2 regions of the Amycolatopsis sp. NPDC006131 genome follow, and region 2 is predicted to be linked to the other one. Evidence: riboswitches for the same ligand, from Rfam matches in the RefSeq annotation. Region 2 holds a riboswitch; the other holds the start of a gene.
The links. A riboswitch is a leader RNA that binds a small molecule or an ion and turns the genes downstream of it on or off. The one in region 2 is predicted to bind S-adenosylmethionine.
Positions count from the first base shown of each region.

Region 1: another riboswitch for S-adenosylmethionine. It lies ahead of ABZ215_RS35960 (aminotransferase class V-fold PLP-dependent enzyme); the one in region 2 lies ahead of thrC (threonine synthase).

Region 1 covers NZ_JBEXTX010000111.1:11,235-21,119, forward strand. The annotation lists gene ABZ215_RS35940 (penicillin-binding transpeptidase domain-containing protein) at 1-563, shown strand, start outside; gene ABZ215_RS35945 (helix-turn-helix domain-containing protein) at 608-1,297, shown strand; gene ABZ215_RS35950 (hypothetical protein) at 1,327-1,569, shown strand; gene ABZ215_RS35955 (potassium/proton antiporter) at 1,869-3,347, shown strand; SAM riboswitch class IV at 3,394-3,508, shown strand; gene ABZ215_RS35960 (aminotransferase class V-fold PLP-dependent enzyme) at 3,544-4,866, shown strand; gene lspA (signal peptidase II) at 5,080-5,655, shown strand; gene ABZ215_RS35970 (RluA family pseudouridine synthase) at 5,652-6,578, shown strand; gene ABZ215_RS35975 (RidA family protein) at 6,575-6,970, opposite strand; gene ABZ215_RS35980 (WYL domain-containing protein) at 7,068-8,045, shown strand; gene ABZ215_RS35985 (AsnC family protein) at 8,042-9,154, opposite strand; gene ABZ215_RS35990 (DUF885 domain-containing protein) at 9,264-9,885, shown strand, end outside.
Region 2 covers NZ_JBEXTX010000100.1:13,449-23,333, reverse strand. The annotation lists gene ABZ215_RS34555 (pyridoxamine 5'-phosphate oxidase) at 1-236, shown strand, start outside; gene lepA (translation elongation factor 4) at 244-2,094, opposite strand; gene ABZ215_RS34545 (methyltransferase domain-containing protein) at 2,197-2,796, shown strand; gene ABZ215_RS34540 (VOC family protein) at 3,026-3,406, opposite strand; gene ABZ215_RS34535 (EamA family transporter) at 3,429-4,292, opposite strand; gene rpsT (30S ribosomal protein S20) at 4,445-4,705, shown strand; gene holA (DNA polymerase III subunit delta) at 5,198-6,178, opposite strand; SAM riboswitch class I at 6,315-6,447, shown strand; gene thrC (threonine synthase) at 6,461-7,726, shown strand; gene ABZ215_RS34515 (ComEC/Rec2 family competence protein) at 7,776-9,885, opposite strand, start outside.

The DNA.
Region 1 (9,885 bases), on a different contig from region 2:
TCGCGCACTCGTGCAACACCACGTTCGCGCAGCTCGCGTCGACGCTGCCGCCGGACGCGCTGGCCGGCGCGGCGAGCGGGTTCGGCCTCAACGCCGACTTCGCCATCCCCGGCATCACCACCGAGGCGGGCAAGGTGGTCGCCACCACCAGCGGCGCCGAGCAGGTGGAGTCCGCGATCGGGCAGGGCACCGTGCAGGCGAGCCCGTTCGGCCTGGCCCTGATGGCGGCCACCGTCGCGCGCGGCGACGAGGTGACGCCGCGGCTGTGGCAGGAGCTGGAGACGTCGGTGAACACCGGCTACCGGGCGCCGTCCCGAGACGTGATCGCCGCGCTGCGGACGATGATGCGCGAGGTCGTCACCGGCGGCACCGCGACCGGGCTGCGCGGCAACGGCGTCGTGTACGGCAAGACCGGCACGGCGCAGTTCGGCGACGGCAGCCAGGCGAACGGGTGGTTCGCCGGGTACCGCGACGACGTGGCGTTCGCGGTGCTGCTGCTCGGGTCGGACTCCTCCAAGCCGGCCGTCACCGTGTCGTCGGCCTTCCTCGGCGCGCTGGGCTGACGTTTCGGCCGCGGCCGACGTGTGCGGCTACTACCGTGGCCGTCGTGGAGACGATCGCGCTGGCCGAGGTGGCCGCGGTGCTCGCCGACCCGAGCCGGGCGGCGATGTGCCTCGCCCTGCTCGACGGGCGGGCGTGGACCGTCGGGGAGCTGGCCCGCACGGCGGGGATCGCGCCGTCGACGGCGAGTGAGCATGTCAGCCGTCTGAAGGAGGCGGGGTTCGTGGCGGGGGTGAAGCAGGGGCGGCACGCCTACGTGCGGATCGCCGACCCGCGGGTGGCCGAGCTGATCGAGCACCTGGCGCAGCACGCCGGGCACCGGTCCGCCTCGGGGCTGCGCGAGTCGCTGCGCGTGCGGCGGCTGGCGTTCGCGCGCACCTGCTACGACCACCTGGCCGGCACGGTGGGCGTCGCCCTGCGCGACGGCATGATCCGGACGGGACTGGTCTCCGACGGGAACGGCCTCGCGCTGACCGAGCGCGGTCGTTCGGTGCTCGGCGAGCTGGGGGTGACGATCCCCGCCGAGCGGCGCCCGTTGCTGCGGGCGTGCCTCGACTGGACCGAGCGCCGCGACCACCTGGGCGGCGCACTCCCGGCGGCGCTGTTCGCGCGCGGCGTGGAGGCGGGCTGGTTCGTGCGGCGGCCGGATCGGGCGGTGGTGGTGACCGAGGCGGCGGGGGAGCCGCTGGCGCTTCTGGGTGCGGAGCTGCCTGCTGATCGTCCTGGGGTGGCCTGAGGTTGGTGTGGCCCTGGCAGGGGCTGGGCGTGAGGCAGGTCCCGCCGGCCACCGGCGCCCGCCGCTGGCCCGCCGTGTTCGCCCGACCTGGAGCGCATGCGGTGCAACCGGCGCCGCCCGGCCGCGCGTTCCCGGCGGCGCTGTCGCGCGGCGTGGAGGCGGGCTGGTTCGTGCGGCGGCCGGATCGGGCGGTGGCGGTGGCCGAGGCGGCGGGGGAGCCGCTGGCGCTTCTGGGTGCGGAGCTGCCTGCTGATCGTCCTGGGGTGGCCTGAGGTTTGGTGTGGCGGCCGAACCGGGCGGTGGTGGTGACCGAGGCGGCGGGGGAGCCGCTCGCGCTCCTGGGCGCGGAGCTGCCCGCTGATCGCCCTGGGGTCGCCTGACACCCGTGCGGGGGCTGCACTGGCCACTCGTCGTCATCGTGCGCCCACCTGCCGTCGAACGCACCCGTCGGCGATCTTGTTGCGGGACAAGAGAAAAGCGGCCCTGACATGCCGGAAGACCCCACCGGGGCGCGGTCCGGCTCCTCGGTTCCTTATCCTGAAGCCTGACAATCCGGGCAGGGGAGGTGCGGGTGGGCGAGCTGCCGGTCGTGCTGGGGCTGGGCTCGGCCGTCCTGCTCGCCGCCGTGCTCGCGGTCCGCTTCTCCACCCGCCTCGGCCTGCCGTCGCTGCTGCTCTACCTCGCGATCGGCGTGCTGCTCGGCGAAGCCGGGTTCGGCATCCAGTTCTCCGACCCGTTCCTCACCCAGGCGCTGGGCCTGGCCGCCCTCGTCATGATCCTCACCGAGGGCGGCCTGACCACCCGCTGGTCGGCGGTGAAACCCGCGCTGGGCCAGGGAGTGGCACTGTCCACAGTGGCGGTCGGGCTGAGCATCGCGATCACCGGCCCCGCCCTGCACTGGCTGCTCGGCCTGGACTGGCGGATGGCGCTGCTGTGGGGCGCGGTGCTGGCCTCCACCGACTCGGCCGCGGTGTTCTCCGTGCTGCGCGGCGTCGGCGTGCCCCGGCGGATCGTGGGGGCGCTGGAACTGGAGTCCGGCATCAACGACGCCCCCGCCTACATCGCGGTCGTCGTGCTGGCCGAGGGCACCCGGATCGACTGGTCGCTGCCGCTGCTGGTGGTCTACGAACTCGGCGCCGGCCTGGTGCTCGGGCTGCTGCTCGGGCTGGCCGGGGCGTGGGCGCTGCGCCGCGCCGCGCTGCCGGCCACCGGGCTCTATCCACTCGCGACGGTCGCGGTGTGCGTGGTGGCCTACTCGTCCGGGCAGCTGCTGCACGCCTCCGGCCTGCTCGCCACCTACGTCGCGGCGGTCGTGCTGGGCAATTCGCGGCTGCCGCACCGCTCGGACACGCTGTCCTTCGCCGAGGGGCTCGGCTGGCTCGCCCAGATCGGGTTGTTCGTGCTGCTGGGCCTGTTCGCCTCGCCCGAACGGCTGCTGGAGTCGATCGTGCCGGGCCTGATCGCGGCCGCGGTGGTGCTGGTGTTCGCGCGGCCGGTGTCGGTGCTGGTGTCACAGCTGCCGTTCAAGGTGCCGCTGCGCGAGCAGGTGTTCCTGTCCTGGGCGGGGTTGCGCGGCGCGGTGCCGATCGTGCTCGCGATGATCCCGCTCTCCCAGGAGATGCCCGGCGCGCAACGGCTCGTGGACGCGGTGTTCGTGCTGGTGATCGTGCTCACCCTGGTGCAGGGCCTCACGCTCGGCCCGCTCGCGCGGGTGCTGCGGCTGAAGGCGGACACCGAGCCGAAGGAGATCGAGGTCGACGCCGCGCCGCTGGACGAGCTGCAGGCCGAGCTGCTCCAGGTCAAGATCCAGCACGGCTCGCGCCTGCACGGCGTGTACCTGTCGGAGCTGCGGCTGCCCGCCGGGGCGTCGCTGAGCCTGATCGTCCGCGACGGCCGCAGCTTCACCCCGCAGCGCACCGACCGGCTGCAGCGCGGCGACCAGATCCTGATCGTCAGCACCGAGTCCGCGCGGGAGGCGGCGGAGCGGCGCATCCGCGCGGTGGACCGGGCCGGGCCGCTGGCGCGCTGGAAGGGCGAGTCCGGCAACTGAGACCCGCTGGCGCGCGGCGGGGGCGATCGGTTACTGTGTCCGCGTAGGTCACGAGTGCCAGCGCCAAGCCCCGGCTCGCTGGCCGGCAACCCTCCTTCCGCGGTGGGGTGCCCCGGGTGAGGACCTGGCTCGTCGCGAGGTGCGGCGGGCAAGCGCGGACCCCCTTGCGGGTCCCCGGACCCGAGGAGCCTTTCCGATGACTCTCGCTCTCGAACGCGTCACCACCCCCGCCGTCACCGCCGCCGCGGCCGTCCCGCTGGTCACCGGCGGGGAGCTGGACTACGCCAACCTCGACCACGCGGCCAGCGCCCCGTGCCTGGAGGCCGTGCGCCGCGCGGTGGACGAGTTCCTGCCGCACTACGCGAGCGTGCACCGCGGCGCCGGGTTCGCCTCGCAGGTGTCCACAAAGGTCTACGAGCGCACCCGCGACGTGCTGCGCCGGTTCGTCGGCGCCCGGCACTCGGACGCGGTCGTGTTCACCCGCAACACCACCGACGCGCTGAACCTGCTGGCCCGCAGCCTGCCGCGGCACACGTCGGTGGTGCTGTTCGACACCGAGCACCACGCCGCGCTGCTGCCCTGGCGCGGCCCGAACGTGCGCCGGATCCCGCTGCCGAACACGCGGCTGGCCGCGGTGTCCGCTGTGGACAGTGCGCTGGCGGAGTGCCCGGAGGGGCCGCGGCTGGTGGTCGTGACCGGCGCGTCGAACGTGACCGGCGAGCTGCTGCCGGTGGCCGAGATCGCGGCGGTGGCCCGGCGGCACGGCGCGCGCATCGCGCTGGACGGCGCCCAGCTCGCGCCGCACCGGCCGATCTCGGTGCGGGAGCTGGACGTGGACTACGTGGTGCTGTCCGGGCACAAGCTGTACGCGCCGTTCGGCGCGGGCGCGCTGATCGGGCGCGGCGACTGGCTGCGCGCGGCGGACCCGTACCTGGCCGGAGGCGGGGCGACGAAGTCCGTGCGCCGCGACGGCGACGGCCTCGGAGTGGCTTGGCAGAGCGGGGTGGAGCGGCACGAGGCCGGTTCGCCCAACACCGTGGGCGTGCACGCGCTGGGCGTGGCGTGCGAGCAGCTGGCGGCGTCGTGGGACGCGGTGGCCGCGCACGAGCGGGAGCTGCTGGAGCGGCTGACGCGCGGTCTCGCCGCGGTGCCGGGGCTGGCGGAGCTGCGCCTGTTCGACGGCGCGGCGGAGCGAGTCGGCACGGTGAGCTTCGTGCTCGACGGGTTCGAGCCGGGCTGGGTGGCGGCGGTCCTGTCGGCCGAGTACGGGATCGGCGTCCGCGACGGCGCGTTCTGCGCGCACATCGCGGTGCGGCGGCTGGTGGAGCGCAGCGGCGGGGAGGGGCAGCAGGCGCTGCGGGTGAGCCTCGGGCTGGGCACCACGACCGAGCACGTCGACCGGCTGGTGACCGCGCTGCGGCAGATCGTCGCGCGGGGCGCGCGGTGGACGTACGGCGTGGTCGACGGCCGGTGGGCGCCCTGCCCGGACCCGCGGCCGCTGCCGGACTTCCTGCGCTGAGCCGGCGCCGCGGCTGTTCCCCGGGTCCGGATGGTGACCCGGCTGCTGGGTGCGGTGGCTCGGCGCCCGGTTCGCCGGTTTCCGCCGGGCACCGTGTGCGGAACGGCGCCACTGCCGGGTTTCCCGTTGAGGGGGCACGTGCGCCCGGCAGCGCGCTGACCGGCTTTCCCGGCCTGCGCCGGGCCCGGCGCGGCAGCCGTGGACAATGGCGGGGTGAGCAGTGACCCCCAGCCCTCCCCGGAACCGGACACCGTGCCGGACGAGCAGCCGGCCACCCCGCCCAAGCGGCGCGCTCTGCTGCTGGCCGTGATCGCGATCGTGGTGTTCGCGGCGGACGTCGTGACCAAGTCGGTCGTCGTGGCGACCCTGGAGGGGCACCAGCCGGTCCGGGTCCTCGGCGGGCTCGTCTACCTGCAGCTGATCCGCAACCCCTTCGCGGCCTTCGGCATGGGCGTCACCGGCATGACCTGGGTGTTCGCGATCGTCGCGTTCGGGGTGGTGATCGCGCTCATCTGGTTCGCCAAGCGGCTGCGGTCGCCTGGCTGGGCGATCGGCCTCGGGCTTATCCTCGCCGGCGCGCTCGGCAACCTGGTCGACCGTGTCTTCCGCGCGCCCGGCGTGCTGCGCGGCCACGTCGTCGACTTCGTGTCGCTGTTCGCGCCCAACGGGGACGTGTGGCCGGTGTTCAACGTGGCCGACTCGGCGATCTGCGTCGGCGGCGTGCTGATCGTGCTGCTGTCCCTGCTCGGCCGCGAGTACGACGGCACCGTGAAGAGGGCCAAGCGTTGAGCGCCCGGATGCTGCCCGTCCCGGACGGGCTCGACGGCATGCGCGTCGACGCCGGGCTGGCGAAGCTGCTCGGTCTGTCCCGCACCGTCGTCGCGGAGCTGGCCGAGTCCGGCGACGTCCTGCTCGACGGCCGCCCGGCGGGCAAGTCCGACCGGCTCTCCGCCGGTGTGCTGCTCGAGGTGACCCTGCCCGACCCGGACAACCCGGTCGAGGTGGTCGCCGAACCGGTCGACGGCCTGCGCATCCTCCACGACGACGACGACATCGTGGTCGTGTCCAAGCCGGTGGGCGTCGCCGTGCACCCGAGCCCCGGCTGGACCGGGCCCACCGTAGTCGGCGGGCTCGCCGCGGCCGGGCTGCGCATCTCGACCTCCGGCGCCGCGGAGCGCCAGGGCGTCGTGCACCGCCTCGACGCCGGCACCACGGGCGTGATGGTGGTGGCGAAGAGCGAGCACGCGTACACCGTCCTGAAGCGCGCGTTCAAGGAACGCACCGTCGACAAGGGCTACCACGCCGTCGTGCAGGGCCACCCGGACCCGACCCGCGGCACGATCGACGCCCCGATCGACCGGCACCCGCGGCACGACTACAAGTTCGCCGTGGTCGCGGGCGGCCGGCCGTCGGTGACGCACTACGAGGTCATCGAGGCCTTCCGCGCGGCGTCGCTGGTGGACGTCAAGCTGGAAACCGGCCGCACCCACCAGATCCGCGTGCACTTCTCGGCGCTGCGGCACCCGTGCGCCGGCGACCTCACCTACGGCGCGGACCCGGTGCTGGCCCGCAAGCTCGGCCTGACCCGGCAGTGGCTGCACGCCCGCACCCTCGGGTTCGCCCACCCCGCGGACGGCCGGTGGGTCCAGTTCGAGTCGCCCTACCCCGACGACCTCGCGCACGCGCTGGAAGTGCTGCGCGCGGAGAACTAGGCGACCGCGGTCCCTTCGAGTTCGACCATCAGCTCGGGGATCGCCAGCCGCGTCACGCCGAGCATCGTGGTGGGCGGGGCGACGCCGGCCGCGCCCAGCCGCGCCGCCAGCACGCCGTAGTGCGGGAACAGCTGATCGACGTCGGTGGTGTAGACGTTGAGCCGGACGAGGTTCGCCAGCGACATCCCGGCCTCGGCGAGCACGGCCTCCAGGTTGTCCAGGCTCAGCGCCAGCTGCTTCGCCATGTCCCCGGCGTGCTGGGGTTTGCCGTCGCCGCTCATCGCGGTCTGCCCGGCGCAGAACAGGGTCCGGGTGTGCCCGGCGACCAGTTCACCCTGGTGGTACCCCAGCTCCGCCGACCACGTCCACGGGTCGACCGCGGTGCGTTCCACTCCCACATCAGCTCCCTTCGGATCAGTGCTGTGACGGTTCGAAGCCTCGCAGCGAATCACGACATCCTGTGTCGCGTATTTCGCTAGAGTTCGCGGAATGCGCGCCGACCGCCTGGTCTCGCTGGTGCTGTTGCTGCGCCGGCACGGCCGGTTGTCCGCGACCGCGCTGGCCCGCGAGCTGGAGGTGTCCACCCGCACGGTGCTGCGGGACGTCGAGGCGCTGTCCGCCGCCGGTGTCCCGGTCTACGCCGAACGCGGACGGCACGGCGGTTTCGCGTTGCTGCCCGGTTTCCGGACCGAACTGACCGGGCTGAACCACGACGAGGCACTCGCCCTGCTGATCGCCGGGTCGCGGCGCGGCGCGCAGGCGTTCGGCCTCGGCTCGGCGCTCGCTTCGGCCATGCTCAAGGTGGTCGACGCGCTCCCGGAAGGCCATCGCGAGATCGCGGCCGGCGCGGCGGAGCGGTTGCTGATCGACCCGGAGACCGACCTGCTGGCCCGCCGGGTGGCCGAGGAGGAGGAGGCGCCCGGCGCCGTCGTGGCCGAGGTCCGCCGGGCGGTGCTGGCCGGTCACAAGCTGCGGATCCAGTACGCGGCGGTGGACCAGAGCCCGAAGTGGCGCACGGTGGACCCGATCGGCCTGGTCACCGTGCGCGGCCAGGGCTACCTGCTGGCCACCCGGTCCGGCGCCGACCGCACCTACCGGCTGTCCCGGATCCGGGCGGCGGAGGCACTCGACGAACCCGCGCAGCGCCCGGACCGGGCCGATCTGGACCGGGCGTGGCGGGAACGCAGCGCGCGGTTCCGCGCCGGCGGCGACCAGGTGACCGTGATGGCCCGGGTGGACGCGGCGCGGCGGGAGGAGCTGGTGCGCACCGCGGTGGCCGTCCACGCCGAAGTGGCCGACCCGGACGGGCTGCTGCGGCTGGAGGTCGTCTTCCAGGACGCGCGGCATGCCGAGTGGGCGTTGTGGCAGCTCGGCACGGACGCGGAAGCGCTGGCCCCGCAGTGGTTGCGTGCCGCGCTGGGTGATCGGGCCGCGGCGATCGCCGCCCGCTACCGCTCTCTGACCTAGTCCTCCAGGGACCAGGTGAGGGAGCGCTCGTCGGGCTCGGGGCGGGGGCTCCACCGCACCGCCACCACGCGGGTGCTCTCGGGCAGCACGTACACCGTGTGGCCGCCCGCCGTCTCGCCGGGCTGGACCCCGATCTTGTGCGGCGGCCGCGAGGTCAGCGACACCGGCGCCTTCGCGACCGGCTTGCCGTCGGCGGTGAGCAGTTCCAGGTAGTTGTCCGGCAGCGACACGAACGGGATCGGGCCCTTGTTGGTGACCTCGGTGTGCACCACAACCGCCCGCTCGCCCGGTTCGAGCCGGTACCCGGCCGCGCCGAACAGGTAGTCCGCCGGGTCCTGCACCTCGAGCAGCTGCACGGTGAGCTGCTCGCCTTCGAGGCCCTGCCCGGCCAGGCTGTCGCCGATCTTCCCGGTGCGCGGGCCGGCCGGCGGCGCGGGCCGCTGGTCGCCCCGCGCCCACGACGCCGTCTGCGGCGGGCCCCACGTGCTGATCACCGGGTCCAGCGGCGCCGGATACGGCCCGGACGCCACCCCCGCGACCTGGTGCGGCCCCGACACGGCACCCTGCTGGACCTGGTACGGCCCGGACGGCACGCCGCGGCCGGGGGACGGCTCGGCCGGCGGGTAGCCCGGACCGGGCCGGGCGGGCGGCGGGTACCCGGGCGGCGCGGCCTGCGGCGGCTGCGCGGGCGGCGGGTAACCGGGCACGGCGCCGGACGGCGCGAACCCCGGCGTCGCACCGGATGGCGCGAACGGCACCGCGCCGGACGGCACTGGGCCGGACGGCACTGGGCCCGACTGCACTGGGCCGGACGGCGCGAACGGCACCGCGCCGGACTGCGGGTGCGCGGCCGGTGCCTGGTAGGGCCCCGGGTTCGGCGTCTGCGGCTGCGCGGGCGGGAACGCCCCGGCGAGCGCCGCGCGCAGGCCCTGCGGGTCGCTCTCCACGCCGACCAGCAGCGGCAGCCCGCTGCCGGACAGGGCGACCAGCCGGTACGCCACCTCGCGCGGGTCCATGCCGACACGCGCCGCGAGCTCGTGCACGGCCACCTTGCCCAGTTCGGCCAGTGCGGCGAGCAGGCGGGCATCGGCGGGATCGGTCACGGCCACGTCCGGAAACGCTACCCGCTGGCCTTCCCGGCCCGGTCGTTCACCCCGGCGCGCCGCCCGGAGGTTCTAGGCTGGCGGCACGCTGACCCGACGAAGCTGGGATGGATGGATGACCGAGGTCGTGAAGCTCGCCGACGAGTTCGTGGACGCCCTGTTCGACGCGGAGCCGTTGTGGCCCGCGGTGCTGGGGCTGGAGTCCGACCGGGACGGGCTCGGCGACCTCGGCGAGGAGGCCGAGGCCGCCTTCCGCGACCGGCTCGACGGGTTCGTCCGGCGCGCCGAGGAGATCGACCCGGCCGGGCTCAGCGCCGAGGACCGGGTGACCCGCGACGTGCTGCTCAGCCAGGCCCGCGCCAACCTGGACCGGCTGGACACCCACCTGGTCGAGTTCACGATCAGCGACATCTTCGTCGCCCCCGCGGTGGGCCTGCTGACGATCCTGCCGATGGTCGGCGTGCCCGACGACGAGCAGGGCCGCCGCCACCTGGGCCGGCTCGCGGCGATCCCGCGGTACCTGGAGCAGGCCGCGGACCGGCACCGGGCGGGCGTCGCGGCCGGGCGCGTGCCGGTCGAGCACCTGGTGCGCGCCGCGATCGCGCACCTGGACCGCTACCTGGCCGCGCCGGACGCCGACCCGCTGCTGCGCCAGCCCGCGCCGAGCGCGGAGTTCGCCGCCGAGCGCGAGCGGGTGCTGGCCGAGGTGGTGCGGCCCGCGTTCGCCGCCTACCGCG
Region 2 (9,885 bases):
CCGTGGTGTTCCGGCGCGGCTGGACGTGGGCGGCGGTGCAGGGACCGGTGCGGCTGATCGGCCCGGACCACCCGGACGAAGCCTTCGACCCGGCCGGCCTGCCCCGGCTGCTGCGCGACATCTTCACCGCGGCCGGCGGCACCCACGACGACTGGGACACCTACGACCGCGTGATGGCCGAGGAGCGCCGGTGCGCGGTGTTCGTCGAGGCGGCCCGGATCTCCGGCACCGCCTGAGCGGCCGCTACTTCTTCTTGCCCTTGTCGCCGGAGGGCTCGTCGGTGGACAGCGCCGCGACGAAGGCCTCCTGCGGAACCTCGACCCGGCCGATGTTCTTCATCCGCTTCTTGCCTTCCTTCTGCTTCTCCAGCAGCTTCCGCTTCCGCGAGATGTCACCGCCGTAGCACTTGGAAAGCACGTCCTTGCGGATGGCGCGGATCGTCTCGCGCGCGATGATCCGCGACCCGACCGCGGCCTGGATCGGCACCTCGAACTGCTGCCGCGGGATCAGCTCGCGCAGGCGGCCCGCCATCTTGTTGCCGTAGCCGTAGGCGGCGTCCTTGTGCACGATCGCGGAGAACGCGTCGACCGGCTCGCCCTGCAGCAGGATGTCGACCTTCACCAGGTCGGCGACCTGCGTGCCGGCCTCCTCGTAGTCCAGCGAGGCGTAGCCGCGGGTGCGGGACTTCAGCGAGTCGAAGAAGTCAAAGATGATCTCGGCGAGCGGCAGGTTGTAGCGCAGCTCGACGCGGTCCTCCGACAGGTAGTCCATGCCGAGCAGGTTGCCGCGCTTGCTCTGGCACAGCTCCATGATCGCGCCGATGAACTCCGACGGGGCGATCACGGTGACCTTCGACAGCGGCTCGTGCACCTCGGCGATCTTCACGCCGGTCGGCCAGTCGGACGGGTTGGTGACGTGCACCTCGGTGCCGTCGTCCTGCACCACGCGGTACTCCACGTTCGGCGCGGTGGCGATCAGGTCCAGGCCGAACTCGCGCTCCAGGCGGTCGCGGGTGATCTCCAGGTGCAGCAGGCCGAGGAAGCCGCAGCGGAAGCCGAAGCCGAGCGCGACCGACGTCTCCGGCTCGTAGGTCAGCGCCGCGTCGTTGAGCTGCAGCTTCTCCAGCGCCTCCCGCAGCTCCGGGTAGTCCGAGCCGTCCACCGGGTAGAGGCCGGAGAACACCATCGGCTTGGGGTCGCGGTAGCCGGCCAGCGGCTCGGTGGCCCCCTTGCGCTCGGAGGTGACCGTGTCACCGACCCGGGACTGGCGGACGTCCTTCACGCCGGTGATCAGGTAACCCACCTCGCCGACGCCGAGACCGGCGCTGGGCTTGGGCTCCGGCGAGATGATGCCGACTTCCAGCAGCTCGTGCGTGGCGCCGGTGGACATCATCCGGATCCGCTCGCGCGGGGTGATCTTGCCGTCCACGACGCGGATGTAGGTGACGACGCCGCGGTAGGTGTCGTAGACCGAGTCGAAGATCATGGCGCGGGCGGGGGCGTCCGCGTCGCCCACCGGCGGCGGCACCTGGCGGACGACCTCGTCCAGGAGGTCGGGCACGCCCATGCCGGTCTTCGCCGAGACGCGCAGCACCTCGGACGGGTCGCAGCCGATGATGTGCGCCAGCTCGGCGGCGTACTTGTCGGGGTCGGCCGCGGGGAGGTCGATCTTGTTCAGGACCGGGATGATGTGCAGGTCCTTCTCCAGCGCCAGGTACAGGTTGGCCAGGGTCTGCGCCTCGATGCCCTGTGCCGCGTCGACCAGCAGGATCGCGCCCTCGCACGCCTCCAGCGCCCGGGAGACCTCGTAGGTGAAGTCCACGTGGCCCGGGGTGTCGATGAGGTGCAGGACGTGGTCGCGGCCGTCGACCTGCCACGGGAGGCGCACGTTCTGGGCCTTGATCGTGATGCCCCGCTCGCGCTCGATGTCCATCCGGTCGAGGTACTGCGCGCGCATGGCCCGCTCCTCGACCACGCCGGTGAGCTGCAGCATCCGGTCGGCCAGGGTGGACTTGCCGTGGTCGATGTGCGCGATGATGCAGAAGTTCCGGATCTGCTCCGGCGGCGTGAAGGTCTGGTCGGCGAACGTGCTCACTCGGATCCTCGGCTCGTCGTGGGGTACGACTCCATGTTCCCATGCCCGATTTCCGGGTCATCCCCGATGCCGGTGAGCGGTGGCGAGTGCTGACCTGGAGGTATGAGCACAACCATCGAGCAGATCCTGGACCGGGCCTTCGGTCACCCCCGTGGCCTGCTGGGCCGCATCGGCGGGGCCGTGATGGCCCATGCGAACGGCGCGACGGAATCGCACGTCGTGGACGTGGCGAGGCTCACCCGGGAGGAGACGGTCCTGGTGGTCGGCCCCGGTCCCGGGGTGGGCCTGCGCCTGGCCGGCCGGCGCGCGGCGCTGGCGCACGGGGTGGACCCGTCGCCGGAGATGCTGGAGCTGGCGCAGGCCCGCTGCGCGGCGGAGATCGCGGCGGGCCGGGTCCGGCTGGCCCGCGGTTCGGCCGAGCGGACGGGCCTGGACGAGGCCTCCGTGGACGTGGTGGTGAGCGTGAACAACGTCCAACTGTGGGACGACCGCCCCGCGGGCTTCCACGAGCTACGGCGGGTGCTGCGCCCGGGCGGCCGGCTGATCCTCTCGGCGCACGAAAAGTGGCTCCCCGTGCCGCGGCACGAGCTGGCGGCCGAACTGGTCGAGGCGGGTTTCACGGACCTGCAGACGTGGGTGTGGCAACCCCCGGGGGTCACCGCGCCGCTGGCCGCCCAGTTCCGCGCCCACCGCCCCGCCTGAGCCGCCCTGCTACCCCAAATCAAAACCGGCCCCGCGAGATCCGCCGTCACCAGCGCCGCGCACGCCATCGGCGGCGCGAGTGCAGACCCAACCCCCGCGAAATCCGCGGTCAGCGCCCCCAGGAATCAGCCCCCAGGCACCACCAGCGCCGCGAGACGAACCCCGGCCCCGCGGGATCCGCCAACGCGCCGGAACAATCCCAGGCCCGCCGCCGGCCGCGTGTGGCCGCTCACTGCGGACGGATGTCCGTCCGCAGTGGATGGTCCGGCGGGATCTCCACCAGCACGATCGACGTCCCGTCCGGGTCGGAGATGCGCGCCTCGTCCAGGCCCCACGGCTCGCGGCGGGCCTCGCGGTCCGGCACGACCCCGCGTTCGGCCAGCTCGTCCAGCGTGGCTTTGAGGTCGCGGACCTGGAACCACAGCTCCACGTCCGGGCTGGTGCCCTTCTCGCCGCGGCCGACGACCTCCAGGTAGCCCTGGCCGGTGAAGAACACGGTCCCGCCGGGGAACGTGCGGTAGATGGCCAGGCCGAGCACGTCCCGGTAGAACGCCGTGGTCTTCTCGGGGTCGCGGGGGTGGATCAGCACCCGGCTGCTCAGGACGTCCATACCTCCTGCCTACCCCACCTGGTCAGGAAGCCGCAATCGCGGCAATTCCGGCCAGGACGACGACCGAGCCGACCAGGCGGCGCACCGGGTGCGGCTCGCGCAGCACGAGCCAGGCCGCGATCCCGCCCAGCACGATGCTCACCTCACGCGCGGGCGCGACCAGGCTGACCGGCGCCATGCGCATCGCGTAGAGCACGAGCACGTAGGCGACCGGCGACAGCACCCCGACGGCCACTGCCTCCCGCCAGTGCGCCCGCCACAGCGCACCGATCCGCCCGTCCGCCCGCACGGCCGTGGGCGCGAGCAGCAGGCTCTGCAGCACCGAGCCGGCGGCGAAGTAGGTCAACGGCGGGACGGCGAGGGCGTTGACGGCGTGGTCGTCCCAGAGCGTGTAGGCCGCGATGGTGACGCCGGTGAGCAGCCCGTAGAAGACCCCGGCCCGGCGGGCGCGGGCGTCCGCCGCCGAGCGCGAGCCGAGCCCGATCACCAGCACCCCGGTCACGACGAGGAGGGCGCCGGCGAGCCCGAGCCAACCGGGCCGCTCGCCGAGCAGGACGACCGCCGCGAGCACCGACAGCAGTGGCCCGCTCCCCCGCGCCAGCGGGTAGACGACGGACAGGTCGCCGACGCGGTAGCCGCGCTGCAGCACGATGCCGTAGGCGATGTGAAAGATCGCGGTCAGCAGCGCCGCGGGCAGCCAGGTCCACTGTGGATGCTGCCCCTCGATCACCAGCGCCACGACCGCGACCGGTGCGCAGACCACCGCCGAGACGGTGTAGTAGAGGAAGACGAACCGGGCCCCGTCGTCGACCCGCTTGGCGGCGAGGTTCCACCCGGCGTGCACGACGGCGGCGACGAGGACGAGCCCGAGTGCCGTGTCGTTCACCTGCAGCCTCCCCAGCCAGTGCGAGTGCCACCGTAGCGCCCTGCTAACCTTGTCGGTCGTTGCCGTGCGGCATTCCGCCAGGGAGGAAACCCGCACGCCGGGGCCGGTACAGCGCGGCAGCGAAGCCACCGACAGATCGAAGGAGCGCCTTCATGGCCAACATCAAGTCCCAGATCAAGCGCATCAAGACCAACGAGAAGGCGCGCCAGCGCAACCAGTCGGTCAAGTCCTCGGTGAAGACCGCGATCCGCAAGTTCCGCGAGGCCGCCGAGGCGGGCGACAAGGCCAAGGCCGTCGAGCTGCAGCAGGCTGCCGCTCGCGCCCTGGACAAGGCCGCCAGCAAGGGCGTCATCCACGCGAACCAGGCCGCCAACAAGAAGTCGGCGATGGCCAAGCGCGTCAACCAGCTCTGAGCTTGATCTTCCGAGGGGCGGGCATCCAGCAGGGTGCCCGCCCTTCTGCTGTCCAGGGGTGCCGGGTTCGCGAGTGACGGGACTTCCCGCAGCGCCTGAGGCGGGATGATCGACAACCACCCCGATCGCAGGCGCCACCGTCCGGCGCCGCTGCCCGCCTCGGCTCCTGCGCTCGCGAGCACCGGCGACTTCCGCGACGCAGGCCCCCGGAAACCCCGCGAGGCGGGTCCGCCCCCAGCGACTCCCGCCGCAGGCGCCCCCGGAACCCGCCAGGCGGGTCTGCCCCCAGCGACTCCCGCCGGGCAGGCACCCCCGCAACCCGGCAGGCGGGCGGCATTGCGGCCGGCGTCCCGCCGGAGCCACCACCCTCCACCGCGCCCACTCAGGCGTTCTTTTGGGTTCGCTCGAACTCAGCGCGTGTCCCAGGTCCCACCCAGCCCCTCGCCCCAGATCTGCCACCAAGCTCAGCGCTCGTCGCAGGCAGCGCCAAGCTCAGCGCTTGTCGCGGGCGGCGGCGAGTTCCAGGACGGCCCGTTCGAGCGCGTAGGCCGGGTCCGCGGCCTGGCCCTTGACCTCGGCGTTCACCCGCGCCACCACGGCCATCGCGTCGGCCAGTCCGGCCTGCGTCCACCCGCGGGACTGCCCCTGCGCCTTCCGGATCTTCCACGGCGGCATGCCCAGCTCACCGGCCATCTGGTTCGGGTTGCCGCGGCCGGCCGCCGACACGCGGGCGATCGTGCGGACGGCGTCCGCGAGGGCGTCGGCGATCAGGACGTGCGCCACGCCGATCTGGAGTGCCCACCGCATCGCTTCGAGCGCCGCGCCGCGCTCGCCCGCAACGGCCTTCTCCGCGACCGCGAAGCCCGTCACGTCCGCGCGGCCCCGGTGGTAGCGGCGCACGGCTTCCTCGTCGACCCGGCCGCCCGAGTCCGCCACCAGCTGCGACGCCGCCGCGGCCAGCTCCCGCAGGTCGGATCCGACGGCGTCGATGAGCGCGGCCACCCCGGCCGGGTCGATCTTGCCGCCGGCCTGCCGCACCTCGTTGCGGACGAACGACTCCCGATCCGCCGGCCGGGTGATCTTCGGGCACTCGGTGACCTGGGCGCCGGCCTTGCGCAGCGCCGCGGGCAGCGACTTCGCCGCCTTGCTGCGGCCGCCGCCGGTGTGCACAACGACCAGGACGACGCCGTCGGCAGGCATCTTCGCGTAGGCGAGCACCGCGTCGGCCAGCTCCTGGCCGATGTCCTGCGCGCCTTCCAGCACGATGACGCGCCCCTCGCTGAACAGCGACGGGCTGACCAGCTCGGCCAGGCCGGGCGGCGTGAGATCGGACACCCGGACCTTCGTCAGCTCGGCCGTCGCGTCCTCTCGGCGTGCCTGTTCCAGGGCGGCGCGGACGGCGCGCTCGACGAGCAGCTCCTCTTCGCCGAGCACGAGCTGCAGGGGGGCGGAGGTGGTTGCCGGCGCGGTCACGGTTCAAATCCTCCCACGGACCACCGACAGCTCCGGAGCGTGATGAAACCCGCAGGGGCATGGCGTGCTCCGAGCGTGGTGCCGTATGTTGTCAACCAGGCATCGCGCGAGCGCGACAGCCACCACAACCGAATACCGCTCATCCAGAGGGGCAGAGGGAACGGCCCGACGAAGCCCCGGCAACCGGCGTCAGCCTGTCATCTCGATTCCGCGAGGTAGCTGACGATCACGGTGCCAATTCCGGCCCGCGTCAGCGGGGCAGATGAGGAAAGGAACCTCGCGATGACTGCAGCCCTCGATTCGACCACCACCCGTCGCACCGTCGACCTCGGTCCGGCCGTGGAACTGGTCTCCAAGGAAGAGGGCCACCGCCAGCCGCTCGCCCCGGAGTTCGTCTCCGCCGAGGACTTCTCGCCGCTGGAGGTCGCCTACGACTTCGGTCGCGTCCGCCGCGAGGACATCGAGGCGGGCCCGCGCAACATCTGGCGCTACAAGCGGCTGCTGCCGGTGCCCTCGAACGTCGAGGAGATCCCGAACACCGAGCCCGGCTGTACCAGGCTGGTGAAGGCCGACCGGCTCGCCAAGGCTCTCGGTGTGAAGAGCCTGTGGGTCAAGGACGACACCGGCAACCCCACCCACTCGTTCAAGGACCGCGTCGTCGCCGTCGCGCTGGCCGCGGCTCGCGAGTTCGGGTTCGACACCCTGGCCTGCCCCTCCACCGGCAACCTGGCCAACGCCGTCGCCGCAGCCGCGGCCCGCGCCGGCTGGCAGTCCGTGGTGCTGATCCCCTCCTCGCTCGAGCGCGCCAAGGTGCTGACCACCGCGGTCTACGACGGCAACCTGATCGCTGTCGACGGCAACTACGACGACGTCAACCGTCTTGCCACCGAGCTGGCCGCCGAGCACGAGAACTGGGCGTTCGTGAACGTCAACGTCCGCCCCTACTACTCCGAGGGCTCGAAGACGCTCGCCTACGAGGTCGCCGAGCAGCTCGGCTGGCGGATCCCCGAGCAGATCGTCGTGCCGATCGCCTCGGGCTCCCAGCTGACCAAGGTGGACAAGGGCTTCCGCGAGTTCGCCAAGCTCGGCCTGGTCGACGACACCCCGTACAAGGTGTTCGGCGCGCAGGCCGCCGGCTGCTCGCCGGTGTCCGCGGCGTTCCGCAACGGCCACGACGTGGTGCAGCCGGTCAAGCCGGACACCATCGCCCGCTCGCTCGCGATCGGCAACCCGGCCGACGGCCCCTACGTGCTCGACACGGTTCGCCGCACGGGCGGCGCGATCGAGGACGTGACCGACGAAGAGGTCGTCGAGGGCATCCGCCTGCTCGCCCGCACCGAGGGCATCTTCACCGAGACCGCCGGTGGTGTCACCGTCGCGACGGCGAAGAAGCTCATCGAGGCGGGCAAGATCGACCCGGACGCCGAGACCGTCCTGCTCATCACCGGTGACGGCCTGAAGACCCTGGACGCCATCGAGAACGAGGTCGGCCCGAAGGCGACGGTCCCGCCGTCGGCGGCGGCCGTGCACAAGGCCCTGGGCCTCTGACGGGTCCCGGGTCTCTGCCAGGCCCGGCGCCTCTGATCAAGATTCCACCTCACTTTCCCAGGCGAACGACCGCCGGTCCGGTCTGGTCGGGGATCACCGCGGTGTCGCCGTCGGTGTCCGTGCGGGCGATGAGCGCACCGTCCGCGGTCAGGGTGTCGAGCGTCGTCCGGTTCGGGTGGCCGTAACGGTTGCCCGAACCGACGCTCACCAGCGCCAGCCGCGCGGACACCGCGGCCAGGAACTGGGGCAGCGAGAACCTGCTGCCGTGGTGCGGCACCTTCAAGATCTCCGCGTGCAGATCCGTTCCCGCCGCCAGCAGGTCGGCCTGTGCGGCGAGTTCGACGTCACCGGTCAGCAGCACGCTGCCGGCCGGTGTGCGGGCTCGTAGCACCACCGAGCTGTTGTTGATCTGTGTGCCGTCGTCGTCCTCCCCTTCGGACACGTATCTGGGTCCCAGCACTTCGAGGCTCAGCGCCGGCCACTCGAGCCGCCGGCCCAGGTCCAGTTCGAGCAGCGGGACCCGGTGGCGGGTCGCGATCTGACCGGCCTGCCGCCACGCCCAGCCGGGCTGCCGCCCGGGCCCGACCGCGATCGCGCCCACCGAGCGTCCCTCGAACACCGAGTCGAGGCCGCCGACGTGGTCGGCGTGCAGGTGGCTCAGCACCACCAGCGGCACCCGCTCGATGCCCAGCCGGTCCAGACACCGGTCGGCCGGCCCCGGCTCGGGCCCGGCGTCCACCACCACCGCCCGTCCGGGCTCACCGGTGGCCAGCACGAGGCTGTCACCCTGACCGACGTCACAGGCGACCACCGCCCATCCCGGTGGCGGCCAGCCGGGCGCGATCACCTTGCCCGGGACGACGAGCAGCAGCCCCCCGGCCAGCACCAGCGCTAGCAGCACCCTGAGTCGCCGACGGCGCAGTGCCAGAACCACGGCGACGACGACCACCAGCGCGAGAAACCCGCCCCACCAGCCGCTGGGCCACGCCAGCACCGCACCGGGCACCTCCGACGCCCGCCGTGCCACGACGATCAGCCAGCCCGCCTCAGGCCCGGCCAGCCGGACGACCAACTCACCTCCGGCAGGCCACGCGGTCGCGACGACCGTCGCGAGCACCCCGAACACGGTCGCCGGCGCGACCACGGGCGCGGCCAGCACGTTCGCCGCCACGCTGACCAGGCTGAGCTGCCCGGCCATGCCGGCCACGACAGGCGCTGTCACGACGAACGCCGCCGCCGGAACCGCCAGCCCTTCGGCGAAGCCCGGCGGAGCGCCGCGCCGCTGAAGGCTCTCCGCCCACCGCGGCGCGAGGAGCACCAGCCCGGCCGTCGCGATCACCGACAAAGCGAAGCCGAAGCTGACGGCCATCGCCGGGTCCCAGGCCACGAGGACGCAAGTCGCGGCGGCCAGTGCGGGGACGACTGAGCGTTCCCGCCCCAGCGCCAGCGCCAGCAGGGCGATCGCGCCCATGACTCCGGCCCGCAGGACGCTCGGCTCCCCGCCCGCCAGGACCACGAACCCGGCCAGCGCCGCCCCGGACAGCGCCGCGGACAACCGTGGTCCTGCCCGCAACAGCCGCAACAGCAGCAGCACGGCGCCGCACACGATCGCGACGTTGGACCCGCTGACCGCCATCAGGTGCGTGAGGCCAGCGTCGGTGAACTCGCGGGCGAGCCGTTCGGACAGCCCGCTCGTGTCGCCCACGACGAGCCCCGGCACCAGCCCGGCCTGCTCCTCGGGCAGGACCGCGCACGCGTTGCGGAGCGCCTCGCGCATCGATTCCGCGGCGCGCTGCCACCAGGGCGCCTCCGTGGCTTCCACGGGCGGCCCGCGAACGTGAACCGCGGCCACGGTCAGGTCGGCGTCCCGCGGCGGGGCCAGCTCGCCGCTCGCGGTGACCTCCTGACCCGGAATGATCTCGCTCCACGTTGCGAACGGCGCGAGCAGCGCGACCCGTCCGGTCGAGACCACCGGCTCAGCGTGACGTTCCGCGTGCAGGACGTCGGCCGCGATCACCACTGACCTCGGCCCGGCCTGCTGATCTGCATATCCGGCCGACCGCACGGGTTTCGGACGTTCCGTCACCAGCACCCGCAGGGTCACCTCCGTGCCCCGCTGCGCGAGGCCGTGGAGCGGGTCGTGCTCGGCCCGGTTCAAC